One region of the Micromonospora sp. NPDC005087 genome, then DNA from elsewhere that is predicted to be linked to it. Evidence: riboswitches for the same ligand, from Rfam matches in the RefSeq annotation. Region 1 holds a riboswitch; each other region holds the start of a gene.
What was found. A riboswitch is a leader RNA that binds a small molecule or an ion and turns the genes downstream of it on or off. The one in region 1 is predicted to bind cyclic di-AMP.

Region 1 (7,514 bases):
AGCGGTCGCACTGGACCTGGCCCGGCGTCGCTTCCGGCCAGCCGCCGGCGGTGGGGCGGTGGCCCGCGCGCTGCGCCGGCACCAGCCGGAGTTCCTGCTCTACTTCTCCGCACCGCCCGGCTCGGAGTACCAGGTCACCATGTGGCTGCCGTACCTGGAGCGGATCGGCCGGCCGTTCATGGTCGTGGTGCGCGAGCCCGATTTCCTGGGGCCGATCTCCGCCGCCACCAGCGCACCGGTGGTCTACTGCCCCACCCTCCGGGCGATGGACGAGGCGCTGGTTCCGAGCCTGCGAGCGGCGTTCTACGTCAACCACGGGGCGAAGAACAGCCACTGCATCCGGTTCACCCAACTCACCCACGTGCAGCTGCACCACGGCGACAGCGACAAGGCGCCGAGCGCCAACCCGGTGTCGGGGATCTTCGACCGGATCTTCGTGGCCGGCCCGGCGGCGATCGACCGGTACGCCCGCGCCGGGGTGCAGATCCCGGCGGAGAAGTTCGTGGTGGTGGGCCGCCCGCAGGTCGAGGCGATCGAGGTACGCCCGGAGCCGGTGCGCGGCCTGGCCCACCCGATCGTGCTCTACACCCCGACCTGGACGGGGCACCACGCCGACGCCGACTACTGTTCGCTGCCGGTCGCCGAGGAACTGCTGCGCCGGCTGCTCGAGCGCGGCGCGACGGTGATCCTGCGGGCTCACCCGTACACCGCGCAGAACCCGGCCTCGGCCCGGCAGCTCGGCCGGTTGACCGAGCTGCTGCTCGCCGACCGGGCCCGCACCGGGCGGCAGCACGTGGTCGGCGCGGCGGCCCGGGAGCTGAGCCTGACCGAATGCGTCAACCGGTCCGACGCGCTGGTCTCCGACGTGTCCGGGGTGATCTCGGACTACCTCTACTCCGGCAAGCCGTACGCCGTCACCGACATGGGCGACGAGCGCGAGCGGTTCGTGGAGAACTTCCCGCTGTCCGGGGCGGGCTACGTGCTGCGCCGGGACATGTCGAATGTGGACGAGGTGCTGACCGCTCTGCTGGACACCGATCCGGCGGCCGAGAAGCGCTGGGTCACCCGCCGTCGCTACCTGGGTGACTTCCCCGTCGAGTCGTACGCCGAGGCGTTCCTGACCGCCGCCCGCCGGGAGTTGGCGCCGGCGAAGACCCTCGCCGCCTCCGCACCGGTCTAGGGCCGCCGCCGGACGGCTCAGCGGTACGCGTCCAGCAGCGCCAGCACCGCCCCCGGGTTCTCCACGTGCGCGTTGTGCCCGAGCCCGGGCAGGGTGACGACCGGTACGCCGAACTCCTTGAGCTGCGCGTCGGTGACCATCGGGTCCTGCTCGCCGCGGGCCAGCACCACCGGCACGTCGGTCGCCGCCACCAGCGCGGCGAGGTCGGGATCGCCGACGTCGAACGCGGCCGGATCCATCGCGAGCCGCCACCGGCCGTCGACCTGGCGCAGCCCGGCGTCCACCACCGGGTGGTCCGGCGGGAGCAGACCGGCGAGCCCGGAGACGCGCAGGTAGCGACGGGCCGCCTCGCTGCGGCTGGCGAACCAGCTGATCGGGCGGGTCGCGAGTTCGGCGGCGCGGGTCAGCTCGTCGGGTGACCAGACGGCCTTGATGCCCAGCCCGACCACCGCGTCCACCGGCGATCCGGCGGCGCGGGCGGCCAGCGCCAGGCCGACCACCCCGCCCAGCGAGTGCCCGAGCACGACGATCCGGTCGTCGGGGGCGAGGCCGTGGGCGATCCGCTCGGCGAACCCGGCGAAGGAGTACGACGGCAGCGGCGCCGACCAGCCGTGACCGGCGAGGTCCGGTGCCAGCCACCGCCCCGGCCAGTGCTGCTCAAGCAGCGGCGCCCAGGGCAGCCAGACGTCGCCGGTCGCCCCCATCCCGTGCAGCAGCAGCAGGACCGGCCCGCGGCTGGTGTGACCACGCGATTCATCCACCACGGCCGCAGTCTCCCACGGTTCGCCGACGGGTACGAGAGTCCTCGTCGGCGGCACGACGGCGAACCACCTCGCGCGGTACGGCTTCACCGGCTGTCGACCACATGAAAAGACGCCGCGGGCGCCGGCCCCTTGTGGGGGACGGCGCCCGCGGCGGCTGCGCCCGGGTCAGGCGGAGTAACCCCGAGTGGCGATCCAGTTCGCCAGGTCGATCGTTGTGATCCAGTACGACGGATCGGCGGCGTTCGCCGAGTCGGCGATCCGCACGGTCCGGCCGTTGTCCTTGTAGCCCACCACGGCGATGTAGTGCCCGCCGCCGTAGGAGTGCCAGCCACCATCGGTGTCGGTGGCGTCGCCGGCGATGTTGGCCACCACGCCCCGGCCGGCGGTGATCGCCGCGACCACGTCGGCCTGGAGTCGGTCCATCTGGGCCGGGCTGGGCGCGCCGGCGAACATCCGGGTCCGGTACGGGGAGCCCTTCACCTCGGCGTTGAGCACCCGGGTGGTGTCCAGGGCCGAGTTGGTGCCCATCTCGGTGGTGCCCAGCTCGACGCCGAGCTTGTCCTGGGTGCGGTCGATCCCGGTGGCGCTGAGCGCGTTGCGGGTGGCCGCCGGGCCACAGTTGTAGTACGTGTTCTGCGCCTGGTAGTCGTAGTCGAGCACCTTGGTCGCGGGCGGCTTCGGCGCCGGCTTACGGGTCAGGTCCGGGTTGCCGGTGGCCTTGGCGGCGGGCGACGCGGCGCTGGCCGTCGGGGTGGCGGTGCTCGGCGAGGTGCTGGCCGAGGGGGCCGCTACGCGAGCCTCGCCGCGGGAGGCGACGGTGTCGCTGCGCATCTCGGCGACCGTGGTCGCGGTGTGCTGGCTGGCCGGGGCGTCGTCGGTGCCGGCGATCAGGGCGCCGGTGGTGGTCGCGAGCGCCAGGGCCGCGGCGGAGGCGGCGACGATCTGGTAGGGGCGCTCGGTGGCGAGACGACGGAGCTGACGCTTCAGGGTGTGCTTCACGGGGTCCTCCACGGATCGGGGGGAGAGCGGCACACCGGGCCGGACCGATATCCGGGCAGGCGCCAGCGCGCGGACCGTGGTCCGCGGGTGGTGAACCGCTCAGGGTTGTGCCCGGCGTGGCCGGGCGGGAGAGGCGGTGACCCGGAGGGTCAGCTCACCGGACGGATGAGCGGGGGCACCGCGGCGCCGTGGAGGCGGAGGAACAACCGAGGGGTGGAGAGGTGCTGCACGAGGATGGAACTCCTTCCGACACCGCCTACCGGGTTAGCTGACGGATTCGGGCGGGAAGATCGCCCTACCGCGGGCCGTGGCTCGCAGATTCACCCCGGACTAACTGATGGGTCCCCGGTTCGTTGATCACGATTGAGCGGGTCGGCGCGGCGTCGCCTCTTGCGATCGGTTACCGCACCGGACGGGACGACACTACTGGCCGGCTCAAGCCCTGCCAAGCCAGGTTCACCTGCGTAAACCTGAAATCGAGCGCCAATTTCTGCGCGTATTGCCACTGACGTGACTCGATGGGACAACCGGTTGCGGCGGCGCCTCCGGTCGACAACCGGACAGGCCGTCGACAATGCCGCCGCATTTGCGCGAACATTGCGCCCGACCGTTCCAGCTGCCCGATCCGGCGTCGGTGTGACCGGGCTCACGCTTCCGGTCGGGACATTTCCGGTCAGCCCACCCGCGCCGGGCGCCAGCGCGCCGCGGTCGCCGCACGGGCCGCCGCGGTCGGCGCCGGTCGGACCGGCATCCGGACCGGCCGCAACCGGGCCGCCGCTGCCCACGCCTCCTCGGCGAGCGTGCGGGCCGCCTCGGCGGCCAGTTCGGCATCGCGCCACGTGGATCGTTCGCGCTCGGCGGCGGCCCGGTGCTCGACCCACCTGCCGTCCCGGACAGCGCGGCTCAGCAGCACCTCCTGCTCGACCGGGTGTCGCCGGGGATCCCAGCCGTTGCGGTGTGCGAAAACGTCGGTGAGCTGACGCATCGACAGGTCGCCGCGCCAGTGCGCCGCCATCGCCGCGCGGTGCAGGTAGCGCTCCCGGGCGGCGTACTCCGTCGGGGAGCGCGGCGTGCGGGGGGTGGGCAGCGAACCGGCGCCGGCGAAGCGGCGCGCGGCGCGGTCCGCCTCCTCGTACCCGGCCCAGGCCCGCTCGGCCGCCTCCTGCGCGGCCAGCCAGTCGGCGCGACGTCGGCGGGCGGTCTGCGCCGCGCCGGCGGCGGCGACGGCCACCTCCTCGGCGTACCGGCGCAGGTCCGCCGCCTCGACGGCGGCCAGTTCCCGGGCCGTGGGCGCCGGGGACTCCTCGTCGGTCGGCCGGTCCCGCTCGGGGCGGGCGATCAGCACGGTGAGCACGGTCAGGGCCAACAGGAGCAGTGCCGACCAGATGGCGGCGGCCTGCGGAACCTCGGTCAGGAACCGGTAGAGGACGGTCTCCATGAACGGCACCTCGGGGGGAAGATCGCTGCGGTGGGGAGCCGCACGGCCGACCCGGGCCGGGATTCACCGTGGCGGGCCACGGGCCGACGGGCGGGGTGTGCGGAGGTACGTGATTCGACAGGCGCGGTGGCGGGACGTCGTCCCGGTGGCTCAGAGCCTCGGCGGGGCCCGGGACGCCCGGGTGGCCGGATCGGCGGTGCGCGGCGATCGCTGCGGACCGGTCCCGATCGCGGAGGCGCCGGCCTCCGCCGGCACGGCGGCCTCGACGGCGGGTGCCGCGGCGGGCGCGTCCGGCGAGATCGGCGGGGCGGTGTGGTCGACGGCGACCGGAGCCGCGAGGTCGGCGGCGCCCGTGGGGGCGACCCATCCGGACGACGGAGAGCCCGAGGACACCACCGAGGTGGGCAGCGGGACGGCCGAGGCGGGCGGGGCGGCCGACGCGGGTGACGCGCCCGAGCCGAGGGCCAGGGCGGCGACCACGGCGAGGCTGGTCAGCATCCGCGTCGCCCAGCGCGCCACCCACCACAGCGGACAGGTGAGCGCGACGGGAGGCACGCCCCCACGCTACCGCCGGTGCCGTCCGGGCGCATCGACGCCGGGCGTGTCGGATACCGCCGCGCCGCCGGATCTGACCAGCGCGGACGCTCGTCGTGGACGTCGAGCGGCGGGCCGCTCAGCGGTCGGCGCACGCCGATCGGCGCTCGGTGTCGGCTGTCCCGCTCCGCTGGCGCGGCAGGACGGGAGCCGACCCGGCGCCGGCGGTCCCGGTGCCGCCCGACCGGGCACCGTACCGGCGGCGGTCGGCACCCGTCACCTCGCCGATGGTGACGCCTGCGTATGTTCCGGCTGACGCGTGTCCTAATATTCCGGGACCGGAGGTGACGGCTCGCCCGCCTGTCCAGGCCTGGGCGGTGCTGTGCCCGGGCGCCAGCAGACGAGAGGTGGAGCCCCATGCACCAGCGGATTCTGATGCGGGCGAAGAAGGGCCCCTTCGACGTCTACTCCCCGGAGGAGACGTTTCAGGGCAACTGGATCGGCGAGAACAGCGGCAACCTGGTCTTCAGCCACGCCGCGCACAAGATCCTGCGTACCAGCACCGCCGAGATCACCTCGACCGGCTTCAAGGTCGACCTACGCGACGTCGACCGCATCAACGAGCAGTACGACGTCTACGTCATCCCGCTGGCCAACGCGTTCCGCCGCAGTTACGCGCACCGCATCGAGGCGATGACCAAGCTGGTCGAGCGGTTGAAGATCCCGGTGGTGGTGCTGGGGGTGGGCGTACAGACGAATGTCGCGGGCGACCGGGAGTACCTGCGCCCGATCGACGGTGTGGTCAGCCGGTTCGTCCGCGCGGTGCTCGACCGCTCGCACAGCATCGGCGTACGCGGCGAGATCACCGAGGGCTACCTGCGCACGTTGGGCTTCTCGGCGGTCGACGTGATCGGCTGCCCGTCGATGTTCCTGCACGGCGACACCCTCGGGGTGGAGAAGGGCAAGGCGGCGCTGGAGCCGCACGACAAGGTCGCCCTGACCGTCTCGCCGTACGTGAAGTCCATGGGGAAGATCATCGCTTCGCACCAGCAGCGCTACCCCAACCTGCGCTACCTCCCGCAGGACCTGAAGACCCTGGGCACCCTGCTCTACGGCGACGCCCCGGAGGACCGGGGGAAGACCAGCACCATCCCGATCCACAGCTCGCACCCGCTGTTCACCGAGGACAAGGTGCGGATGTTCCTCGACCCGTGGACCTGGATGGACTACCTCGCCGGCTTCGACTTCGCCTTCGGCACCCGCATCCACGGCACCATCACCGCGCTGGTCGCCGGCACGCCCGGGTACCTGTTCGCGCACGACTCGCGCACCCTGGAACTGGCCCGCTACTTCGACATCCCGCACCGGGTGATGAAGGACGTGCCCGCCGACGTCGACGCCGCCGACCTCTACGAGGAGGCCGACTACACGGCGTTGAACAACGGTCACAAGGCCCGGTACGCCACCATGCTCTCGTTCCTGGCGAAACACGATCTGGGCAACTCGTTCGCCGACGGCGACAGCGCCAGTCGCTTCGACGCGCAGGTCCGGGCCACCACCTTCCCGCCCGCCGTACGCCCGGCCGCCGCCACGGCGACGGAGGAGCTGCTGGCCCGGGTGCAGTGGCTGCACGACCAGAACGGTGAGCTGCGGCGCGAGATCGCGACGTTGGGGGAGAAGCGGCTGCGGGCCCGGGTCGGGCGGGCCCTGCCCGGGCCGGTGCGCCGGATCCTCAACCGTTAACCCCGTGCTGGACCGCTGTTCAGGCGGCCCACGCTCGGGCGCCACGTGAGGTTCCGAGGCCGTCCATCCGCGTCGTCAATGGTGACGAGGTGGTCTTCGAGCCGACGCACGCCCCGCTGCTGACTATCGTCGTGCCGGTCTACGGCGTCGAGGCGTACCTGTACCAGTGCCTGGAGTCGATCCGGGCCGACATCCCGGCGGGTGAGGCGGGGGCGGTCGAGCTGATCGCCGTCGACGACGCCTCCCCCGACGGCTGCCCCGCGATGCTGCGCGCGTACGCCGCGGGTCGCGCCGGCGTACGCATCGTGCACCTGACCGACAACGTGGGCCTGGGGCTGGCCCGCAACGCCGGTCTCGACGTGGCCACCGGGCGGTACGTCTGGTTCGTCGACAGCGACGACTGGCTGCCGCCCGGGACGATTTCCGCGGTGCTCGACCGGCTGCGCCAGCACGAGCCCGACGTGCTGATGCTCGACCACCTCCGGGTGCACGAGGACGGCCGGCGCGAGGTCGACGCCAGCAGCCATCTGATGCGCGGCGTGACCGGCGCGGTCCGCCTCGCCGAGCAGCCGCAGCTGCTGCGGGTGCAGCACACCGCGTGGAACAAGGTCGTCCGTCGCGCCTTCCTCGACGAGCTGGAGCTGCGCTTTCACCCCGGCTGGTACGAGGACATCCCGTTCAGCCACCCGCTGCTGATCGGCGCCGAGCGGATCTCGGTGCTGGACCGGGTCTGCTACCTGTACCGCCGAGGCCGGCTCGGCGCCATCACCTCCACCCGCAGCGGCCGGCACTTCGACGCCTTCGACCAGTACGAGCGACTGATGGAGTGGGTAGGGCGCCGCCACCCCGACGAGCG
Region 2 (7,514 bases), on a different contig from region 1:
ACCGTGCTCGGCACCCCGCTGGTGGTGGTGCTCGGCCACGACTCGTGCGGTGCGGTGCAGGCCGCCCGTGAGTCGGCAGCCACCGGCAACCCGCCCCAGGGGCACCTGGGCGCGGTGGTCGACGCCGTGCTGCCCAGCCTGCGTCGGGCCGAGGCGGAGGGGGTGGACGACATCGGCCGCATCGTCGACATCCACATCGCACAGACCGTCGAGGCGCTGCTCGGGCAGTCGCCCGTGCTGGCCACCGAGGTGGAGCGGGGGCGGTGCGCGGTGGTAGGGGTGTCGTACCGGCTGGCCGCCGGAGTGGTGCGTCCGGTGGCCGCCGTGCCGGCCACGACGCTCGACGGACCGATCGACGCCAGCACGCCGGTCGGTCCGGCCGCGCCCGCCGCCTGAACGCGTCGAGGGCCGCTCCGCGTCACGCGGAACGGCCCTCGACGGAGAGCGTGGGTCAGAGCAGCGACATGTGTACGTGGTCGGTGTGGTTCGACGGCCCGCTGTACGACTTCCAGCCGGTCGCCGGGAACCAGATCTGCCGGTTCCAGATCACGTAGTAGATGCCGAGCCGGTCGGCGTTGCGGATGAGGAACGCGGCGACGTTGTTGCCGTACGTCCGGGTGTCCTCGTTGTGCCACGGGCTGAAGCCGCTCTTCTGCAGAGACCAGTCGCAGGCGCGGCCCTTCGGGTGCTCCCACGGCCCCCCGGATCGGTAGCAGCCGACGAACCGGTTGAATCCGGCCCGCTTGACCTCCTTGTACGCGTGCAGCGTGCGCGGGGTGACGCAGCCGGACGTGGTCGGGTCGTTCTGGCTGCACGACTCGGACTTCCAGTCGCCGTCGGCGGTCCGGCCCGGGCCGAGCCGGGCGACCGGTGAGGTGGCCGACACCAGCCCGCCGGTGAAGCCCTTCCCACCGACCAGGGCGAGGGCCTTGTCCGCTTCGCGCTTCTCCTTGGCCATCAGGGCGGTCTGCTTCTGCTGCTCGCGGACCTCCGCGTCGAGGGCCAGCTTGGCCTGCTCAGCGCGGGTCTTCACCGCGTTGACCTCGGCGAGCTTCTTCTCGTTGACCATGTTCATCTCATCGAGTGCGGCGGCACGTTGGACGAACGAGTCCGGGGCTTCGCTCTCCAGCAGCATCGCCAGCGGGCCGATCCGGCCGGTGCGGTACGACTGGGCGGCGATCTGCCCGACCTGCGGCGCCAGTGCGTTCAGGTCGGCCTTGGCCCGGTCGACATCCAGCGCCAGCTGCAGCTGCTTCTTCTTCGACGTGTTCAGTTTGGACTTGGCCGCGGAGAATTTGCGGTTGGTCTGCTCGATCACGTCGTTGAGCAGCTGGGGCTCGCCGTCCTCCTCGTGCCCGGACGGTGTGGGGGTCGTCGGGGCGGCCTGCGCCGGGAGGGGCCCGGCGAGCACGGTCAGTGCGGCGATCACGGCCACCACGGGTGTCAACCAGCGGCGTAGGGGTGCCGTCACAATGTTCCCTTCCGTCGACCGCCGACCGGGTTAGCTGACGGGTTCGGGGCGGAAGTGGCCCCTACCGCTGTCGCGGATTCACCCCACGTACCTGGGTTCCCGGCTCGCCGGTTGGCGATTGGGCGGTGGCACCGCAGGCGCCGCTTCGCGCCTTCATCGGTAACCGGCAGTGAGGTTACCCGAGAGCCCACCGGCTGAGCTACGCCCTGATACCGACTAAAAGCGTCATTTCGCCATGGCGCTGAGTGACCAGTGATGCGGTTCTCAGGGCGGACGCCCGACGTGGTCACGTTGAGGAGTGTCACCATGCCGTATCCGTGCTCCTGTTCGGCTCTGGCCACCGGTCGGTGGCGGTGGATGAGGGTGTGGTCCGCGTCGGGTCGGGCGACGTGAGGTCGGGCCGATCCGTGCGCGGGGAGCTCAGCGCCGCCAGTGCCTCGGCGCGGTCGGGCTGGGGTCGCGGGGCGGGCGCTTCGGCGGCGGGCGCGGTGGTCTGCCGGCCGGCTGCGGTCACCATCGCGGCCAGCCCGGTGGTCAGCGGTACGGCGGCGATCAGCCCGAGCGTGGCGACCCCGCTGCGGACGATCTCCTGCGCGAGGAACTCGCTGGTCAGGATCTGCCCGATCGGTCGCGAGTCAGCGGTGAGCAGGAGCAGCAGCGGCAACGAGGCGCCCGCGTACGCCAGCACGATGGTGTTGACGGTGGAGGCGATGTGCGCCCGGCCGACCCGGGTCGCCGCCCGGTAGAGCTGCAACCGGGTCAGCCCGGGGTTGGCGTTGGCCAGCTCGGTCACGGTGGCCGCCTGGGTGACGGTCACGTCGTCGAGCACCCCGAGCGAGCCGATGATGATCCCGGCGAGCAGCAGGCCGTGCAGGTCCACGTCGGCCTGGAACATCGACAGGGTGGTGGCGTCCTCGCTGCCGAAGCCGGTGAGGTGCGTGGCGCCGCTGACGATGGTGGCCAGTACGCCGGTGAGGACCAGGCTGCCCAGGGTGCCGAGCACCGCGACCGAGGTCTGCGCGCTGACCCCGTGCGTCAGGTAGAGCACCACGAACATGATCAGCGCGGCACCGACCACCGCTACCAGCAGCGGCGACCGGCCGGCGCCGATTCCGGGCAGCACGAAGGTGAGCAGGATGGCGAAGCTGGCGGCCAACCCGGCCAGAGCGGCCAGGCCCCGCCACCGGCCGAACGCGACGATCGCGGCGGCGAAGATCACCGCCAGCCACAGCAGCGGCGCGCCGCGCTGGTGTTCGGCGATGTTCCAACTGCTGGCGGTCGGATCGGTCGGGTCGGTCAGCTCCACCAGGATGACCTCGTCGTCGACCTCGACCCGGGGCGCGCCGGGTCCGGCGGGCACGGGTGTCTGGATCCGCTGGCCGGAGGCCGGCCCGTCGTTCACCCGGACGTCCACCGTGCCGCACGGCCCGTCCCCGACGCTCGGTGTGCCCTCGGGGTTCGGCGCCGCCGCTGGGCACGGCTCGGTCACCACCCGGGTCACCGTGCCGTGGTAGCGCGGCACGTTCGCACCGCCGTCGGTCCGCGGTGACCCGTCGCGAGGCCAGAGCACGACCGCGGCGAGCACGGTCGCGACGAAGAGGGGCACCACCGTCGCGACGAGGATCCGTCGCACCCGGGGTGGGGCGGACGGAGCGGAGCGGGTGTGGTCGGAACCCAATGCGAGACTCCCAACGATCCGGTGCGGGGTACGTGCCGACGGGCCGGTCGGTTCACCGCCGCCGCGGGAAAGCGGCGACGAGCGCGCCGGATCGCTGGACGGCGACCTCGTGACCACGCAGGGTGAAAGCTCGGCCCGGTCGGCGGGAGGTGACGCCACAACGTGGCGGCACCTCTGCCCAACTGCGTAGCGGGATCCGGAGGGCCATCGTCGGAATGCTAACCAGCCCGACCCGGGGACGCAGGTCGTGCCGGAGTGTCGGGTGGTCGAACCGCTCGCGTGGCGGGTTCCGGACCGGCATGTTGGAGTCATGCCCGCTCCGTCGCCGCCCGACCCCGATCGTCCCGCCGTCGACGAGCGCCACGCCGGGCCCGGTGGCCACCAGCGACACGCCGACGGCGGGCCACATCAGCACGACAAGCACGCCGGGCACGATCCGGCGATGTTCCGCCGCCGGTTCTGGGTCTGCCTCGTGCTCACCGTGCCGGTGGTGTTGACCAGCCACCTGGTGCTGGACCGGCTCGGCCTCGGGCTGGACGTCCCGGGCCGGTCCTGGGTCGGGCCCGTGCTCGGCTCGGTGGTGTTCTGGTGGGGCGGCTGGCCGTTCCTGGTCGGCGCGGTCCGCGAGGTCCGCGATCGGGCGCCGGGCATGATGCTGCTGGTCGCGATGGCCATCACCGTCGCCTACACCGCGTCACTGGCCACCAGCGTGGGCGCCTTCGACCTGGATTTCTGGTGGGAGCTTGCCGCGCTGGTCACCATCATGCTGCTCGGGCACTGGCAGGAGATGAAGGCCATCGGTCAGGCCAGGGGCGCGCTCGCGGCACTGGCCGCGCTGCTGCCCGACGATGCCGAGCGGGTGGCGGCGGACGGGCGGGTCGAGCCGGTGCCGGTGACCGAGCTGCGGGTCGGCGAGGTGGTGCTGGTCCGGCCGGGTGGGCGGGTTCCGGCGGACGGGCGGATCGTCGACGGCGGCGCCGAGCTGGACGAGTCGATGATCACCGGAGAGTCGCGTCCGGTCGCCCGGTCGGCAGGGGACCGGGTGGTGGCCGGCACCGTCGCCACCGACTCGGCGATCCGGGTCCGCGTCGAGGCGCTGGGTGAGCAGACCGCGCTCGCCGGCATCCAGCGGATGGTCGCGCAGGCGCAGCGCTCCGGCGGGCGGGCCCAGCTGCTGGCGGACCGGTTCGCGGCCGCGTTGTTCTACCTGGCCACCGGCACCGCCGTGCTGACCGTGCTGGTCTGGACCGCGCTGGGCCGGCCCGACGAGGCGGTGGTCCGCGCGGTCACCGTCCTCGTGATCGCCTGCCCGCACGCGCTCGGGCTGGCCATTCCGTTGGTCGTCGCGCTCTCCACCGCACTGGCCGCGCGGTCCGGGATCCTGGTCAAGGACCGGTTGGCGCTGGAGCGGATGCGGACCGTCGACGCGGTGCTGTTCGACAAGACCGGCACCCTGACCCGGGGCGAGCACGTGGTCACCGACCTGGCGACGGCACCCGGCGTCGCGCGGGACGAGGTGCTGCGGATCGCGGCCGGCGTGGAGTCCGACAGCGAGCATCCGCTGGCTCGGGCGATCGTGGCGGCGGCCGGGAGCGTCGGACCGGCCCCGGCCGTCGGGTTCCGGTCGCTGCCGGGGCGCGGGGTGCAGGCCACCGTCGACGGTACGCAGTACGCGGTGGGCGGTCCGGCGCTGCTGCGGCAGCTGGGCCTGTCGCTCCCGGCCGAGCTGGAGGCGGCGATCGGCCACTGGTCGGCGCGGGGCGCCGCGGTGCTGTACCTGGTACGGCCGCCGGACGCCGTGCTCGGCGCGTTCGCGCTGACCGACGAGGTACGTCCGGAGGCCCGGGAGGCCATCGTCGAGCTGCGCGCCGCGGGCGTCCGCGCCATCGCCATGATCACCGGTGACGCCCGTCCGGTGGCCGAGGCGGTCGCCGCCGACCTGGGTTTCCGGCGGGGTGTCGACGAGGTCTTCGCCGAGGTGCTGCCGGCGGAGAAGGACGGCCGGGTGGCCGAGCTTCAGCGGCGGGGGTTGACCGTGGCGATGGTCGGCGACGGGGTGAACGACGCGCCGGCGCTGGCGCGGGCGGACGTCGGCATCGCGATCGGCGCGGGCACCGATGTGGCGATCGAGTCCGCCGGGGTGGTGCTGGCCTCGTCGGACCCGCGCGGGGTCGGTGCCGTGGTCCGGCTCTCGCGGGCGTCGTACCGGAAGATGCGGCAGAACCTGGCCTGGGCGGCGGGCTACAACGTGGTGGCGCTGCCGCTGGCGGCCGGGGTGCTGGCGTGGGCCGGGGTGGCGTTGAGCCCGGCGCTGGCCGCGGTGCTGATGTCCGCGTCCACCATCGTGGTGGCGCTCAACGCCCAGTTGCTGCGTGGGGTACGCCTCGACCCGGAGACCGAGTGACGGCCCGGTCCGGTCGGACCGGGCGAGCGTCACCCGGTCTCAGCCGCGCTTCATCAGCCGGCCGACCGCCGCCATCATCTCGGTGGCCATCTCGTCGGCCCGGCCCTCGGCGGCGCCCTCGTGCATGCAGTGCCGCGCGTGCCCGTCGAGCAGCCCCAGCGCCACCTTGTCCAGCGCGGCCTGGATCGCGGAGATTTGGGTGAGCACGTCGATGCAGTAGCGGTCGTCGTCGACCATCTTCTCGATGCCCCGGACCTGCCCCTCGACACGGCGGAGCCGCGCGAGCAGTTGATCCTTGCTGGCGGTGTATCCGCGGATCGGAGTGGGTGCGGTCATGGCGACCAGGGTAGCCTACCCCCGGGGGGTATGGTACTGTCCCTTTCTGTCGGGGATACCCCCACCGGGTACCGGTACAACACAAGGACAGACGTCCGCCTTCGATTTACCCCTGGGGGGTATAGGCTCGGAGGTGGCGGAGGGAGACGGTTCGATGGTCAACACGACGTACCAGGTGCAGGGCATGACCTGTGGGCACTGCGTCAGCTCGGTCAGCGCCGAGGTCGGCGCCATCGCGGGTGTGCGCGAGGTTCAGGTCGACCTGGCCACCGGCCGGGTCACCGTCAGCAGTGACCAGCCGCTGGACGTGGAAGTCGTCCGGACCGCCGTCGACGAGGCCGGCTACGACCTCGTCGACGCCTGATCGAGAGGCCCGGCATGAATACGGTGACCAGACTGGGCGGATTCGCCCTCGGCCTCGCGGCGGTCTTCGGCGCGGCGTACGGGATCGGTCAGGTGGCCGGTCCCGCCGCCCCGGTCGCCGAGAACCGGCACGACGACGGGGCCGCCCACGAGCCGGGCCCGGCCGGCCACGGAGAGCACGATGAGGCGGCCGACCGGCTCCCCGGCGGCCTGCTCGTCGCCGACCGCGGCTACACCCTCGAACCGGTCGCCGCGCCGGCCGGCGAGTTCGCCTTTCGGATCGGCGGCCCGGACGGCCGACCGGTGACCCGGTTCGACGTGGCGCACGACAAGCGGATGCATCTCATCGTCGCTCGGCGGGACCTCTCCGGCTTCCGCCACGTGCATCCCGACCTGGCCCCGGACGGCACGTGGCGCGTCGCCACCCCACTGGCCGGCCCCGGGCAGTGGCGGGCGTTCGCCGACTTCGCCCCGACCGGGGGAGAGCCGCTGACCCTCGGGGTGGACGTGACGGTCCCCGGAACGCTGGCCGAACGGCCGCTGCCCGCGCCGGCGACCAGCACGACCGTCGACGGCTACACGGTCACCCTGGCCGGCGCGGTGCAGCCCGGCCGGACCTCGCCGCTCACACTGACCGTCAGCCGGGACGGGCGGCCGGTGACCGACCTGGAGCCCTACCTGGGCGCGTACGGCCATCTCGTGGCGCTGCGCCGGGGTGACCTGGCATACCTGCACGTGCACCCGGAGGGGACACCCGGCGACGGGCGCACCCCGCCCGGTCCGGCTGTCACCTTCCTCGCCGAGGTGCCCTCGGCCGGCAGCTACCGGCTCTACCTCGACTTCCGGCACGGCGGGTGCACACCGCCGAGTTCACCGTGGTCGCCGGCACCTCGCCCACCCCGCCCACCGGCGCACCGACGACCGGTGGCGATCCCACCCCGACCGATCCCACCCCGAGCGGACCCGCGCCGACCGGGGACGCCGACCACGGCATCCCCGGGCACGGGCACAACTGACGGGACCAGATGATGACCACCACCAGCAGACCGCTGCCCGAGGCGCCGAACCGGATCGAGTTGGCGATCGGCGGAATGACCTGCGCCGCCTGCGCCGCCCGGATCGAGAAGAAGCTGAACCGGATGGACGGGGTCAGCGCGACCGTCAACTACGCCACCGAGAAAGCCACTGTCCGGTACGTCGACGGCGTCACGCCGGACGACCTGATCGGCACGGTGCAGAAGACCGGCTACACGGCGTCCCTG
Region 3 (7,514 bases), on a different contig from region 1:
TGACGCTGACCAGGACCAAGGAGGGCGCTGTGCAGACACGACTCAATCCGTACCTGAACTTCCCCGGCACCGCCCGCGCGGCGATGGAGTTCTACCACCGCGTGTTCGGCGGCGACCTGACGATGAACACCTTCGGCGAGTTCGGCAGCACGGAGCCGGGCCTGTCCGACCAGATCATGCACGCGCGGCTGGAGTCACCCAACGGGTTCACCCTGATGGCGTCGGACACCGCGCCCGGGATGAACCATGTGCCCGGCACCAACATCGCGATCAGCCTCGGCGGCGACAACGCCGACGAACTGCGCGGCTACTGGGCTCAGCTCTCCTCGAGCGGGTCGGTGACCATCCCGCTGGAGAAGCAGATGTGGGGCGACGAGTACGGCCAGTGCGTCGACCCGTACGGCATCCACTGGATGGTCAACATCACCCAACCGCAGGCCTGACCAGCGCACCGTCGCCGGTCAGCCGGTTTGGCCGACAGCGCGGGCGGAAAGAGTGGCGGGCATGAGATGGGCCCGTCGAGCCGTACCCGCCGTCGCCGCTGCCGTCGCCGCGCTCGCCGCGCGGGACCTGATCCAGCGCGACCACGCGCTGCTGCGCAACTTCCCGGTGCTCGGGCGGGCCCGATACCTGTTGGAGGCGGTCGGGCCGGAGCTTCGGCAGTACATCGTGGCCGGCAACAACGAGGAGCGGCCGTTCACCCGGGACCAGCGCCGCTGGGTGTACGCGTCGGCGAAGCAGCAGAACAACTACTTCGGCTTCGGCACGGACAACGACATCGAGTACACCCCCGGCTATCCGATCATCAAGCACCGTACCTTCGGCCGGGCCGTGCCGCCGTCGACGCCGGCCGCCGGGCAGGACGTGCGACTGCCCTGCGCCAAGGTGCTCGGCGCGGCCCGGGGGCGGGCCCGCGCGTTCCGACCGGAGTCGGTGGTCAACATCTCCGGGATGAGCTTCGGCTCGCTCTCCGGCAACGCCGTCGCGGCGCTGAACAGGGGTGCCGCACTCGCCGGCTGCCTTCAGAACACCGGCGAGGGTGGCCTGTCGCCGTACCACCGCCACGGTGGTGAGCTGGTCTTCCAGCTCGGTACGGCGTATTTCGGCTGCCGGGACGTGCACGGCCGGTTCAGCCTGGACCGGTTGAAGGATCTGGTCGCCAGCGCGCCGGTGAAAGCGCTGGAGATCAAGCTGAGCCAGGGCGCAAAGCCCAGCCTCGGCGGGCTGCTCCCCGGCGCGAAGGTGTCCGCCGAGATCGCCGCCACCCGGGGCATTGCGGCCGGTCAGGACTGCGTCAGCCCCTCCCGACACGCCGAGTTCTCCGACTGCGACAGCCTGCTCGACTGGGTGGAGCTGCTGGCCGCCGAGACGGGCCTGCCGGTCGGCATCAAGTCGGCGGTCGGCGACCTGGGCTTCTGGCAGGAGCTGGCCACCCTGATGCGGGACACCGGCCGGGGCGTCGACTTCGTGACGATCGACGGCGGCGAGGGTGGCACCGGCGCCGCGCCGCTGATCTTCACGGACTCGGTGTCGCTCCCGTTCCAGCAGGGCTTCTCCCGGGTGTACAAGGTCTTCGCCAAACACGACCTGCACGAGCAGGTGGTCTTCGTCGGCGGCGGCAAGCTCGGCCTGCCGGACAACGCCATCGTGGCCTTCGCGCTCGGCTGCGACCTGGTCAACGTGGGTCGGGAGGCGATGCTGTCGATCGGCTGCATCCAGGCGCAGAAGTGCCACACCGACACCTGCCCCACCGGCGTGGCGACCCAGAACGCCTGGCTGGCCCGGGGGCTGGACCCGACGCTGAAGTCGGTGCGCGCGGCCAACTACCTGCGGACGCTGCGCCGGGACCTGGTGAAGGTCGCCGAGGCGTGCGGCGTGGAGCACCCCGGCCTGATCGGCACCGACGCGGTGGAGATCCTGGACGGCCGCACCGGCTCCACTCCCCTGCACGAGGTGTACGGCTACCGGCCGGAGTGGGGCCTGCCCTCGCCGGCCGACCGGGCGGAGATCGTCCGGCTGATGGCACCCGAGGCGCCGCAGGGCGGCAGCGCGACGCCCTCCCCCACCGCCGTCGGCTGACCGGCGCTCGCCGATAACCCCTGGAGGCGGACGCCGGGGGCCCCGTATCGTGGCGCGGTGCTGATCAGACGCGAGACGCCCGCCGATGTCGACGCCATCCGCGCGGTGCACGCCGCCGCCTTCACCGCGCCGGACGGTGGCGTACCGGTCGAGGCGACCCTGGTCGACGCGCTGCGCGCCGACGAGGGCTGGCTGCCCGCGTACTCCCTGGTGGCGACCGACCCGGACGGGCAGGTGGTGGGGCACGTGGTGGCCACCCGCGCCCAGGTGGCCGGCCAACCGGTCGCCCTCGGCGTGGGGCCGCTCGGCGTGCTTCCCGACCGGCAACGGCGCGGGGTCGGCTCGGCGCTGATGCACGCGGTGCTCGGCGCGGCCGACGCCCGGGACGAGCCGCTGGTGGTGCTGCTCGGCCACCCCGACTACTACCCGCGATTCGGGTTTCGACCGGCCGTCGAGCTGGGCGTCACCCCGCCGCAGCCGTGGGGCCCGCAGTACTTCCAGGCCCGCCCGTTGAGCGCGTGGCGGGAGTCGATCCGGGGCGAGTTCCGGTACGCCGGCCCGTTCGACGAGCTGTGACCGCACCGCAGATCCGGCGGCGGCGCGCCACCGACCTCGACGGATGCGTGGCGGCGCTCGCCCTCGTCCATGGGGCCGACCGGTACCCGCTGAACTGGCCCGCCGACCCGCACCAGTGGCTACGCGAGCCCCGTCCGGCGCGCGCGTGGGTCGCCGTCGACGCCAACTCGGCGATCGTCGGGCACGTGGCGGTGCAACGGCTGCCCGACCCGGCGGACGGGTCGCTCGCCCGGCCGACCGCCGAGGTGACTCGCCTCTTCGTGTCGCCGACCGCCCGCGGGACCGGGCTGGGCGCTGCTCTGCTGACCCGGGCACGGCGGTGGGCGGCCGAGCGCGGGACGGACCTGCTGCTCGACGTGGCTGTCAGCGACACCGCGGCCACCGCCCTCTACGAGCGCACCGGGTGGCGGTGCACCGGCACCAGCACGGCGCAGTGGACCGCCCCGGACGGAAGCGCCGTGTCACTTCATCACTACACGCTGCCAACGGGCGGGGAAATCAGCGACCGGCGGCCCTGTTAGCGCAGCTCACTGTGGTGATCGCGAACGCCATGCGAACATATGTACGTGTCGCCCGGGGCCAGCATCCTGCACGCCGACCTGGACGCCTTCTACGCGTCGGTCGAGCAGCGCGACGACCCGCGCCTGCGGGGGCGGCCGGTGATCGTCGGCGGCGGCGTGGTGCTGGCGGCCAGCTACGAGGCGAAGGCGCGGGGCGTACGCAGCGCGATGGGCGGCCAGCAGGCGCGGCGGCTCTGCCCGGACGCGATCGTCGTGCCGCCCCGGATGTCGGCGTACACGGCGGCCAGCCGGGCGGTGTTCGAGATCTTCCGGCAGACCACCCCGCTGGTCGAGGGGCTTTCCATCGACGAGGCGTTCCTGGACGTGGGCGGTCTGCGCCGGCTGGTCGGGCCGCCGGCCGACATCGCCGAGCGGCTGCGCCGGGAGGTCCGCGAACGGGTCCACCTGCCGATCACCGTGGGCGTGGCCCGGACGAAGTTCCTGGCGAAGGTGGCCAGCGGGGTGGCGAAGCCGGACGGGCTGCTGGTCGTCTCGCCCGACGCGGAGCTGGCGTTCCTGCACCCGCTGCCGGTGGAGCGGCTGTGGGGCGTCGGCCCGGTCACCGCCGCCAAGCTGCGGGAACGGAGGATCCGCACCGTCGGCGAGGTGGCCCGGCTCGGCGAGGCGGCGCTGGTGTCAATACTCGGCGCGGGCGCCGGCCGGCACCTGCACGCCCTGGCGCACAACCGCGACCCGCGGGCCGTGCTGGTCGGCCGCCGACGCGGCTCGATGGGCGCGCAGCACGCGCTGAGCCGTACGCCACACGCGCCGGCGGAACTGGACGCCGTCCTGGCCGGCCTGGTCGACCGGGTCACCCGGCGGATGCGGGCGGCCGGACGGTCCGGGCGCACGGTGATGCTGCGGCTGCGCTTCGGCGACTACACCCGGGCCACCCGCTCGCACACCGTCCGCAAGGCGACCGCGGACACCACGCCGCTGCTCGCCGCCGCGCGGGCGCTGCTGGGGGCCGCCCTGCCCGAGATCGACCGGCGGGGCGTCACGCTGATCGGCGTCTCGGTCGGCAACCTGGACGACAACCCGGTCCAGCCGGAGCTGCCGTTCCACCACAATCCGGGAGCCGAGCTGGACGCCGCGGTGGACGCGGTCCGCGACCGGTTCGGATCGGCGGCGCTCACCCGCGCGGTGCTGCTCGGCCGTGATCCGGGCGTCGAGGTGCCGCTGCTGCCGGACTGACCGCACCAGGTGGCGGCGGGGCGAAAGCGCCGGACATCACAGCGGCGAGGGGTTTGGCGACGGCCGCAGCGGGTCACGTAGTGAAGATCAGTCTGACCAGGGGGGACCACCATGTCCGACGACACCAGCAACCGTCCGAGCCGGCGCGAGCAGCGTCCCGGCGACGTGACCGACCCGCTGCTCTGGCAGCTCGCGATCGACGTGCTCAGTGCACATGAGCCGGACGAGGACGGCGCCTGCCGCAACCTGCTCTGCGCCGGCCAGCCGTGGCCGTGCGCGGCCCGCAGCTCCGCTGAACAGGCGCTCCGGCTGGCCCGTGGTGCGGCCGGCACACCGTCCACAGTCGCTCCGACGCGGGGCGAGGAAACAACCGCATCCGCTGACCGGCCCGCTGAGGGCGTTCCGACCGCGCGCCGGGCCTGGTCGGCGCGTCCCGAAGCCGCCGTGTCGGCCGCCTGACGCCCACCCCTTCTCGACACGCCCGCGGGCGCCCGGCCGGAGTCCGGTCGAGCGCCCGCGCGTCGTGTGTCAGAGGGCGAGCCGCTGACCCGGGAAGATCAGACCGGGGTCGCCGCCGACCACCTGACGGTTGCGCTCGTACAGGGCCTGCCAGCCGCCGGCCACCTGATGGGCCTGGGCGATCTCGGACAGGGTGTCGCCCGGCTTGACCAGGTACGTCCTGCCGTCCGTGGAAGGCGCGGTGCGCTTGTGGTTGCGGGTCGCCGGCTGCTCGCCGCGCGACGACCGCTCCCGGGGCTTGGACGTCGACTCGGACTTCTTCGTCGCGGACTTCGCGGCGGAGCCGCCCGACGAGCCGCCCTTCTTGCCGCAGGTCGGCCAGGCGCCGATGCCCTGCCCGTCGAGCACCTTCTCGGCGATCGCGATCTGCTCGCCGCGGCTGGCCAGGTCGGCGCGGGCGGCGTACTTCTTGCCGCCGTAGCCGGCCCAGGTGCTCTGCGAGAACTGCAACCCGCCGTAGTAGCCGTTGCCGGTGTTGATGTGCCAGTTGCCGCTGGACTCGCACTGGGCGATCGCGTCCCAGTTGACCCCGGCCTGCGCCGGGGCGGCCGGGCCGAAGAGGGCGACGGCGCCGGTGACAGCGCCGACGGCCAGGGTGCCGACGGCGACGCGGCGGGTGGTGACCCGTCGATGACGGGGCGTGTGTGCAGATGACATGTGAGGCTTCCTCCACGCCGGCGAGGTGAGCTGTCGGGTTCGGGCCGAGGAGCCCGGCCGCGCGGTGGCGGCTTCACCCCGAGGTGACGTGCACCGAGGAACGTTGGGTCCCCCGCTCCTGCCCGGGTGACTGGGTTCCGACGACCGGGGGCAGGATTTGGCGTTGCCGGTCGCGGTGTCCGCATTGGCGAACCCGACCGACGTTAGGCACGGTCGGTGACGGTCGCCCACCCCCTGTGAACTTCTTCACCGGGCCGCGCGGGGCGAGCCGCGTAGCGGTTGCGGGCAATCGAAGTGTGTGCAGTGACCACCATGGACCGTTTCCGATCAGGCCGGCGTTTCAGGTCTCGTGCCGGAGCCAGGCCACGATCCGGCGAGCAGTTCGACGTGTCCCGGCGACTCGTACGACCGGACGTCGTGACCGAGGGCGCTGTAGACGATCTGGCTGGTCCCGACGGTTCGTGCCCAGACGAGCGGTGGCTGGTCGCGGCGACCAGGCGACTTCGCACCGCTTGCCGCATCCCCTGGTACGCCGACCGTCCCGCCCGGTGCGGTCAACGGCCGCCGGGCGGCGTGGCACGGCGAATCCGGGCGGCCGTCATCTGCCACGCCTGCGCCTCGTCGACCAGGCAGCCGGCGAGCAGCTCGCGGCCCCGGGCGAGAACCGCGAGGGCGTCGGGGTGGCCCGGCAGCCACTGTTCGGCGTCCCCGACAGTCAACTCGGCCCGCCGGCCGGGCAGCGGCGTCGCCCCGGGTGGCAGGCCACCGAGCCGGTCGAGGTGCCCGGCGGAGAGGATCTGGTACCACATGGCGTCGGGGATGAGCGCGTCGGCGAGCATCTCCACCCCGGGCCGCCGGGTCACCGGCTTTCCGTCGCTCGGGAGCCGCTGCGACCACTGTGGCGTGCTCACCCGACGGCTGTCCGGCTCGGCGTCCACTCCGGCCCAGACCAGCAATCCGCTGTGCGCGTGCAGCTTGTCGCGCAACCGGTGCATCGGCCCGGCCAGGTCGCCAGCGTCGGCGGGGTCGGCGCGCGGCTGCGCGACGGAGAGCGCCGCCGCCGGTAGCACGTCGTGGTAGCCGCCGACGGTCGCGGCCACCAGCCGGTTGGTGAGGTCGCCGGCGAGCAGGGTCACCGTGATGGCTGTGGGCAGAGTAGACAGTACGGTGGCGGTGGCCGAGCCGGCCGCCTCGGCGGTGAGCGGAACCCGCACGCCGAGCACGACAGCGCTCAGCTCGTCCGCGGGTCCGCGCTCGGCGTGCAACCAGTCGAGCGCCACGTTCAGCAGGGGCGGGGGCAGTTGGCACGGGGCGTCGCCGAACGGCGCGCCGAGTGGCCCGCGCAGGTAAGCCCGGGCGGACACGCCGAACTCCTCGATGTCGTGGCTCGGGCCGCGCCGGGCCACCGAGACCAGAGCGTCGCGCACACCGGCATCGCGCAGTTGCCGGGCCAGCAGCTCCGGTATGGCGAGGACATGCTCGGCGGGGATCGGGCCGAAGTCGATCACGAGGAGCTGCGCGCCGGGCAAGGCGATCGGTGACGAGACGACGGCCGGGCCCACCCGCTCCCCGCCGGCTCCCGTCGCTTCGAGTCGGAGCAGAGCCTGCCGGAGCGCGGCCACCGCGACGGGCACACCGGCGTCGTCCGAGCGGACTTCGATCGTCAGGCTGTGCTGCTCGCGCAGAGTTTCATCGATATCTAGCACTACGACGACGGCCATGTGTCCCCCAATGGTGGCGCATCCGCACTCTGCGGCAGCCCATTCCTGAACCCCGCTTCGCACGTCGATCGGAATGGAGAATGAGATATTTGCTTGTGTCTATTGACAGTGGAAGGGGCCTGTCGGGGAGCATATTGCCGTCGCAATTTTCCGGGAGCCCTGCCGGGTGCGGAGCGCTCCAAACTGGCCAATCTGTCTCGTTAGCGCG
Region 4 (7,514 bases), on a different contig from region 1:
ACGGTGGTGGGTGACCCGGCGCAGACCGCGTGGACCGGTGACCCGGAGGAGCTGAACCGGGCCCGGGACCAGGCGCTGGGCCGACGCAAGCGGCACGACTTCACGCTGACCACCAACTACCGCAACTCGGCGGAGATCTTCGCGGTGGCGGCGGCGGAGATCCGCCGGATCTATCCCGACCTGCCGCTGCCGACCGCCGTCCGCTCCACCGGGGTCGATCCGGTCGAGCTGGTGGTGCCCGCCACCGAGCTGGAGACCGCGACCGTGGAGGCGGCCACCGGCCTGCTGGCCGAGGTGGAGGGCACGGTCGGGGTGATCACCCCGGTCCCCCGCCGCGACGAGGTCGCCGGTTGGCTCGGCGCGCTCGGTGCGCCGCGGCTGCAGGTGGTGACCAGCCTGGAGGCCAAGGGCATGGAGTACGACGGGGTGGTGCTGATCGCCCCGAGCGAGATCCGGGCGGATCCGGGCGCCGGGGTACGCACCCTCTACGTCGCGCTCTCCCGCGCTACCCAGCGCCTCACCACCATCGACCCGACGGGCTGACCTGCGGCGGCGCCCCTCGCGGGTCGGCGACCTGCCGTACACTTGCATACATAGCGATGTGAGCATACATTTGACCCGGTCCCGATCGACGGCGGAGGGTGGTCTCGTGGGCGCAGGTCATGACCACCACCACGGGTCGGTCACCAACGCCGCGCACCAGCACCGGGGGCGGCTCTGGACAGCGTTCGGGCTGCTCGCCGCCCTGATGGTGGTCGAGGCGGTGGCCGCGTTCCACACCGGCTCCCTGGCCCTGCTCTCCGACGCCGGCCACATGTTCACCGACGTGCTCGGCATCGGGATGGCGCTCGCCGCGATCACCGCCACCCGGCGGGCCACCGGCGACCCGCAACGCACCTTCGGGCTCTACCGACTCGAGGTGCTCGCCGCGCTGGCCAACGCGGTCCTGCTCTCCGGTGTCGCGGTCTACGTGGTGATCGAGGCGATCCGCCGGTTCGGCGACCCGCACGAGGTGCTGGCCGGTCCGATGCTCGCGGTGGCCGTGCTCGGCCTGCTCGCCAACGTGGCCGCCTTCGGCCTGCTCCGCGCGGGCGCCCGGGAGAGCATCAACCTTCAGGGCGCCTACCTGGAGGTGCTCGGCGACCTGCTCGGCTCGCTCGGCGTGATCGGCGCGGCGCTGCTCATCCAGGTCACCGACTGGTGGTGGGCCGACCCATTGGTCGCGGTCGCCATCGGCGTGTTCATCCTGCCGCGCACCTGGCGGCTGGGACGGGCCGCGGTCCGCATCCTGGTGCAGGCCGCCCCGGAGCACCTCCAGGTCACGGCCGTGCACGACCGGCTGGCCGCGGTGCCCGGCGTGGTCGAGGTGCACGACCTGCACGTCTGGACGCTCACCTCGGGCATGGAGGTGGCCTCCGCGCACCTGACCATGGCGCCCGGCGCGGATGTCGGAGTGGTGCTCACCGCGGCACGCACCGCCCTGCACGAGGACTTCCGGATCGAGCACGCGACGTTGCAGATCGAACCCGGCGCGGCCCCCGGGGCGTGCGGTTCGGTCGAATGGTAGTGCGTTTCAGGAGTTTTACTCGGCTTGGCCGGAATTTTCCGTGACGACGCACGCACCGTCCGTCACATCGGCTGCACTGGTCCCATCGGCACCGGTAGGCTCGGTCCCGGCCTCCACCCGGCGGCGCCCTCCCGGCGCCGGTGGCGGTCGCCGCCTAATCGCCCGAACGGGGCGAACCGGGGAACCATGTTCCTGGGGTGCATCCGCGTCCGCGGTAGGGATCTTCCGTCCCGAACCCGTCAGCTAACCCGGTCGGCGGCTGACGGAAGGACATGCGTAGTGGTACCAGCACGACCACCCGCCGCCCGACTGGCGGCCCTGATCGTCGCGATGTTCGCCCTCAGCGTCGCGATCCCGGCCGGCGCCGCCTCGGCCGCTCCCCCGACCGGCCAGCGGGCCGCCGCGGCACCCGACGGAGACGAAGAGGGCGGCACCCCGGCGCTGCGGGCCCAACTGGAGGCGGCCAGCAAGGGATACCTGGACGCGAAACGCGCCCTGGACACCTCCGTGCGGCGGCAGCAGCAGCTCGCCACCCAGCTGAAGACCACCGAGATCGAACTCACGGCGCGCAGCGGCAAGGTCGACGAGATCGCCGGACTGGCCTACCGCACCGGCCGGCTCGGCACGGTGTCGGCGCTGCTCAGCAGCAGCACCCCCGAGGGCTTCATGGACCGGGCCGTCACGCTGGACGCGGTCGCCGCCAACGAGGACCGGGCGCTGCGCGACCTCACCGCCACCAGGGACGAGGTCAATCGCACCCGCATCGCCCTGGACGGCGAGATCCGTGAGCAGCGCAAGCAGGTCACGGTCATGGCCAAGCGCAAGGAGCAGGCCGAACGGGCGCTGACCGTGGCCACCACGAAGGCCCGTACGACCGCCGACGGCGGCTCGAACCGGGGCACCTCCACCGCCAACGCCACGGCCGCGCCGCGCAACTCCGACGGCTCCTGGCCGTCGGAGTCGTGCAGCGTCAACGACCCCACCCCGGCCTCCGGCTGCATCACCCCGCGCACCCTGCACGCGCTCAACCAGGCCAAGGCGGCCGGCTTCACCCGGTACGTCTCCTGCCACCGCAACGGCGGCTCCGGCGAGCACCCGAAGGGCCGGGCGTGCGACTTCGCCGCGCAGAAGGGCGGCTTCGGCGGCGACGCCACCGGCGGTGACAAGACGTACGGCAACAACCTGGCCGCGTACTTCATCCGCAACGCCGACCGGCTCGCCGTGCTGTACGTGATCTGGTACAGGCAGATCTGGCTGCCCAGCAGCGGGTGGAAGTCGTACAGCGGGGCGGGCGGCGACCCGTCCAGCGACCACACCAACCACGTGCACCTGTCGGTGTACTGACCCGCCGGCCGGCGCCCCGCCTCGCGGGGCGCCGGACCCCGGGTACGTCAGCGGACGTACCCGGGATGTCGCCGACGGTCGGACGCCCGGACCGGGCCCGGCGGGCAGCATCCTGGTATGCGTCGGATCCCGCCCACCGCCCGCAAGGCGCTGCTCACCCTGCACCTGGTCACCTCGCTCGGCTGGCTCGGCGCCGACCTGACGCTGCTCACGCTCGGCGTCGCGGCACAACGCGGCGCCGACCCGGCCGTCGTCTACCCGGTCGCCGCGCTGGTCGGCACCGTGCTGTTCGCGCCGTTGAGCGTGCTGGTCTGGCTGGTCGGCGTGGCCAGCGCGCTGCTCACCCCGTGGGGCCTGCTGCGCTACCGATGGGTGGTGGTCAAACTCGTGCTCACCACGGTGATGGTCGGGCTGGTGCTGTTCCTGCTCACCCCGAACCTGCGGCACGCCGGCGCGCTGGGCGCCGCCCTGCCCGCCCGGGACCGCGCCGACCTGGTGATCGCGCCGGCCGTGTCGACCAGCCTCATGATCATTGCGACGGTGCTGTCCACGTACAAGCCGTGGGGTCGACGGCCGGCGGCGCGGCCCACCGTCGCGGGCCGGACCGGCCATGATCGCGCCGCAACCAGGATCTAGTGGCCTCCTCTCGGCGGCAGGCCACTACATCCAGGATCGAGCACGATCTTCGCGGGCGGCCGAGCGCGGGGCGGGCGATCAGGTGGCGGGCGGGGTCTCGCCGGGGCGGTCCAGGGCCGCGCCCAGCCGGGTGGCCAGGGCCAGGTGGGCCGCCCGGGCCTGGCGGAACGCGTACCCGAACAGCGGGGCCGGCGCGGTCAGCGTGATCTCGACGTCGACCCGGACCAGGCCGTCCGGCTCGCCACGCAGCCGGGTGTGGTTGCGCACCGTCGTGGCCGGCCACTGGCGGGCCACCGTCACAATCTCGTCGTCCTCGCTGATCAGCACGTCCGCCTGGTAGCTGGTCCGGAAGCGGAGCGGGCCGGCCACCAGTCGGTCGCTGATCGCGTAGCTGGCCCGGGCGCCGGGCCGGGGCGGCAGCCGGCGGACCCGGACGATCAGCGGGTGCAGCTCACCCTGCCGGGTCAGATCGCTCAGCAGGGCCGCCGCCTCCCGCGGCTCGCACCGGGCCTGGACGGTGTAGCTGAAGGTATCGCTCCTGAGCACACCGTCTCCCGCCATCGTTGGTCGCACGATCGTCCCGTACCCCGGTCGGGCTGGCAACGCCCGGACGGACACGGACCGTTGCCTCGGCACGCACACCCCGTTCCCACTACGGTCGGCTGGTGGGGAACCACCGGCCGTGACGGGCGACGGAGGGCGTGAGCATGAACGGGTACGACCGGTGAGCGGGCACGTGATGGTCTTCGCGCCCACGCCGCAGCTGACGGTGACCGTCGACCAGCCGAACGACCAGCCCGAGCTGCACCTGCACCCGGGCGGGCAGGGCGTCTGGCAGGCCCGCATGGTGATGTCGCTCGGGGTCGACGTGGTGCTCTGCACCGCCCTCGGCGGCGAGATCGGCCAGGTGCTGGAGCCGCTGCTCGTCAGCGAGGGAGTGGACCTCAAGGTGGTGGTCCGCGACTCCGGCAGCGGCGGGTACGTGCACGACCGCCGGGACGGGTCCCGGCGGGAGATCGCCGATGTGCCCGGGCAGCCCCTGAGCCGGCACGAGCTCGACGAGTTGTACAACCTGGCCCTCGGCGAGGGGCTGCGGGCGTCGGTGAGCGTGCTCAGTGGACCCAACGAGCCGTGGCTCGTCCCGGCCGACCTGTACCGGCGTTTCGCCGCCGACCTCGGCGCCAACGGCGGCCGGGTGGTGGTCGACCTCTCCGGCGATCACCTCGGCGCGGTGCTGGACAGCGGGGTGTACTTCCTGAAGGTGAGCCACGAGGAACTGATCCGCGACGGCCGCGCCCGCAACGGGGAGAGCGCGGAGCTCACCCGGGCGATATACGAGCTGCACGCCGCCGGCGCCGAGACGGTGGTGGTGAGCCGGGCCGACGAACCGGCGCTCGCGCTCATCGACGGTGAGCTGTTCGAGGTGGAGATGCCCCGGTTGCAGGCGGCCGACCCGCGCGGCGCGGGCGACTCGATGACCGCCGGGGTGGCCGCCGTGGTGGCCGGCGGTGGAGACATCCGGACCGCCATCCGGACCGGCGCCGCCGCCGGGGCGCTCAACGTGACCCGGCACGGGCTGGGCACCGGGCGGTTGGACTCGATCACCGGTCTGGTGGAGCGGGTCCGGTTGGTCCCGGCGGACAGCCGACAACAGGAGCGGACCACCCCCGACGAACTGGCCGACCGGGCGGTCGAACGATGACGCTCCGCGTGCTCGTCACCAACGACGACGGGATCGCCGCGCCGGGGATTCAGGCGTTGGCCTGGGCGGCGGCGCAGCGGGGCCTGGATGTGGTTGTCGCCGCGCCGCTGGAGGAGGCGAGCGGTACCAGCGCCGCCATGAGCGCCCTGGAGCAGGACGGGCGGGTGGTGGTGCACGACCACCCGCTGCCGGAGTTGGCGGGCGTGCCGGCGTACGGGGTCGGCGGCTCGCCCGGCTTCATCACGCTGATCGCGCTGCACGGCGCTTTCGGCCCGCCGCCGTCGGTGGTGCTCTCCGGCATCAACCGGGGTGCCAATGCCGGCCGCGCCGTACTGCACTCCGGCACGGTCGGCGCCGCGTTCACCGCCGCCACGAACGGCTGCCGGGCGATCGCGGTCTCGCTGGACGTGCTCTCCGCGGGCGAGGCGACGGCCGCCAGCGGTGGCGCCGCGGTGCACGCCGCCGCCCGGGTACGCGACGCCGAGCGCAACTGGAGCACCGCCGCGCGGGTCGCCCTGGATCTGCTCCCCCGGCTGACCGCCGCGCCGATCGAGAGCGTGCTCAACGTCAACGCCCCGGACCTGCCGCACGGGCGACTGCGCGGGGTGCGCCGGGGCACGCTGGCCAGCTTCGGTCAGGTGCAGATGACGGTGGCCGAATCCGGGCACGGCTTCGTGCGTACGTCGCTGGAGGAGCCGGGCCAGGCCGCGCAGCCCGGCACGGACGTGGCGTTGCTGGCCGCGGGGTACGCGTCCGTGACGGCCATCCGGGCGGTCACCGAGGTGGCCGACGTCGACCTGACCGGCCTGGACGAACAGCCCTGACCGGCGTGGGCCGGGTGTCGGCGCTCAGGCGCCGGGAAGCACCTCGGGGGTGGCGGTGCCGGCGAAGTACGGCTCGGGGGCGCCGAAGAGGCCGAGCAGGCCGGTCACCCAGAGCTGCCGGTGCACGAACCGGCTCGGTTCGGTGACCACCAGCTTCACGCCGCTCACCTCGGCGGTCTGGAAACCGGCCACCATCGCGCTGATGCCGACCGAGTCGATGAAGGTGACCAGCCTCATGTTCAGCTCGATGCGCAGGGGGCGGCCCTTGGCCAGCACCTCCGCGATCGCCTCGCGCACCTCGTACGCTGTGTCGACGTCGATCTCGCCGCGCGGGGCGATCTCCACGACACCACCGGACAGAACCGACTTCACGATCGACAGGCTCACGCGAGCACCTCCACCCGCCCGTCCCCCGGGCGCCTCATCAGTACGCGGGCCGCGACCGACAGTATTCCTTTGACGGCCTCGGTCGCCACCCCTCGGGATGAGCAATATGCGGATCCGGGCACGGGCAAGTCGGCCATATCCGGATTTTTCACTTCCTGATTACTCAGTACTTTTCGTTATCTGACCACTCAACGATCGGTCGGAACCGACGCGTCGCCGGACCAGGGTAGCGGTCCCGGCCCGGCGCACCCGCCAACCGGCCCGCCATGCGTGCCAGCCCCGCGTGACACCGGCGTGTCGCACCTCGTCGATCGACCCTGACGAGCCCGGATGGTTGCCGACGCCACCTAGCATCGGCCGGGGAACCCACCGTGACGGAGAGGACCTTCAATGATCAAGAGACTGGCCGGGCTGGCCGGCGTCGGCGCCCTGCTCGCCCTCGTACTGGCCTGCGGCTTCGGTGGCGGAGGCGATGACGACGACGATGACGATGACGACTTCGCCCGGGGCGTCTCCGTGGTGGTGCTGCGCTGACTGTCCGGCGAGCCGGGTCGGCCGGGTTTGCGCCTGGCCGGCGCGGGGCACTGCGGGGTAGGCGAATCGTGACGCGCTGACAGACGCCGAAGTCCGAAGTGGCCGCAGGCTTCGGCACCCGAGGAGGTAACCACGATGTTCGGAACCAACCTGCTGGACCGCCGCGGCAAGCCGGAGCGGATCGCGGACCAGGCGTGGGAGCACCTGGTCTCCGCCGTCAGCTCCGCGGGAGACAGTGTCCGGGGCACCGCCCGCTCCGCCCGGCGCGACAGCGGCGACCTCGCCGACGGCGCGACCGACCTGGTCGGCTCCGCCGCCGACGAGGCGCGGCGCCGGGCCTCGCTGGCCTTCGACGCGCTCGCCGGCCGTCAGCCGGCACTCCCCTGGACGCTGCTGATCGGCGCCGCGCTGGTCGGCGCGGCGGTCGGCTGGGCCGTCGGCTCCGCTGCCCGGGCCGCCGGCAGCCGGGACGACCGCGCGGTGGACGACGTCGAGTTCGTCGACGTCGACCGCCCCAACT

Region 2: linked by a shared signal. The riboswitch ahead of ACFYPS_RS05610 (coiled-coil domain-containing protein) and the one ahead of ACFYPS_RS24675 (C39 family peptidase) in region 1 are both predicted to bind cyclic di-AMP.
Region 3: linked by a shared signal. The riboswitch ahead of ACFYPS_RS26905 (transglycosylase family protein) and the one ahead of ACFYPS_RS24675 (C39 family peptidase) in region 1 are both predicted to bind cyclic di-AMP.
Region 4: linked by a shared signal. The riboswitch ahead of ACFYPS_RS09195 (coiled-coil domain-containing protein) and the one ahead of ACFYPS_RS24675 (C39 family peptidase) in region 1 are both predicted to bind cyclic di-AMP.

What each region holds. Positions count from the first base shown of each region.
Region 1 covers NZ_JBIALB010000011.1:200,836-208,349, reverse strand. The annotation lists gene ACFYPS_RS24685 (CDP-glycerol glycerophosphotransferase family protein) at 1-1,180, shown strand, start outside; gene ACFYPS_RS24680 (alpha/beta hydrolase) at 1,198-1,944, opposite strand; gene ACFYPS_RS24675 (C39 family peptidase) at 2,110-2,955, opposite strand; cyclic di-AMP (ydaO/yuaA leader) riboswitch at 3,182-3,323, opposite strand; gene ACFYPS_RS24670 (hypothetical protein) at 3,617-4,381, opposite strand; gene ACFYPS_RS24665 (hypothetical protein) at 4,532-4,936, opposite strand; gene ACFYPS_RS24660 (polysaccharide pyruvyl transferase family protein) at 5,333-6,658, shown strand; gene ACFYPS_RS24655 (glycosyltransferase) at 6,748-7,514, shown strand, end outside.
Region 2 covers NZ_JBIALB010000002.1:137,859-145,372, forward strand. The annotation lists gene ACFYPS_RS05605 (carbonic anhydrase) at 1-396, shown strand, start outside; gene ACFYPS_RS05610 (coiled-coil domain-containing protein) at 452-1,471, opposite strand; cyclic di-AMP (ydaO/yuaA leader) riboswitch at 1,476-1,606, opposite strand; gene ACFYPS_RS05615 (YibE/F family protein) at 1,773-3,149, opposite strand; gene ACFYPS_RS05620 (heavy metal translocating P-type ATPase) at 3,460-5,553, shown strand; gene ACFYPS_RS05625 (metal-sensitive transcriptional regulator) at 5,593-5,889, opposite strand; gene ACFYPS_RS05630 (heavy-metal-associated domain-containing protein) at 6,044-6,253, shown strand; partial or broken gene ACFYPS_RS05635 (hypothetical protein) at 6,268-7,268, shown strand; gene ACFYPS_RS05640 (heavy metal translocating P-type ATPase) at 7,281-7,514, shown strand, end outside.
Region 3 covers NZ_JBIALB010000014.1:21,549-29,062, reverse strand. The annotation lists gene ACFYPS_RS26935 (VOC family protein) at 30-443, shown strand; gene ACFYPS_RS26930 (FMN-binding glutamate synthase family protein) at 505-2,079, shown strand; gene ACFYPS_RS26925 (N-acetyltransferase) at 2,137-2,655, shown strand; gene ACFYPS_RS26920 (GNAT family N-acetyltransferase) at 2,652-3,176, shown strand; gene dinB (DNA polymerase IV) at 3,222-4,409, shown strand; gene ACFYPS_RS26910 (hypothetical protein) at 4,521-4,868, shown strand; gene ACFYPS_RS26905 (transglycosylase family protein) at 4,938-5,585, opposite strand; cyclic di-AMP (ydaO/yuaA leader) riboswitch at 5,587-5,758, opposite strand; gene ACFYPS_RS26900 (hypothetical protein) at 6,140-7,306, opposite strand.
Region 4 covers NZ_JBIALB010000003.1:206,198-213,711, reverse strand. The annotation lists gene ACFYPS_RS09205 (AAA family ATPase) at 1-543, shown strand, start outside; gene ACFYPS_RS09200 (cation diffusion facilitator family transporter) at 650-1,567, shown strand; cyclic di-AMP (ydaO/yuaA leader) riboswitch at 1,709-1,841, shown strand; gene ACFYPS_RS09195 (coiled-coil domain-containing protein) at 1,847-2,911, shown strand; gene ACFYPS_RS09190 (hypothetical protein) at 3,029-3,547, shown strand; gene ACFYPS_RS09185 (SRPBCC family protein) at 3,626-4,093, opposite strand; gene ACFYPS_RS09180 (PfkB family carbohydrate kinase) at 4,272-5,249, shown strand; gene surE (5'/3'-nucleotidase SurE) at 5,246-6,073, shown strand; gene ACFYPS_RS09170 (STAS domain-containing protein) at 6,098-6,460, opposite strand; gene ACFYPS_RS09165 (hypothetical protein) at 6,851-6,994, shown strand; gene ACFYPS_RS09160 (hypothetical protein) at 7,130-7,514, shown strand, end outside.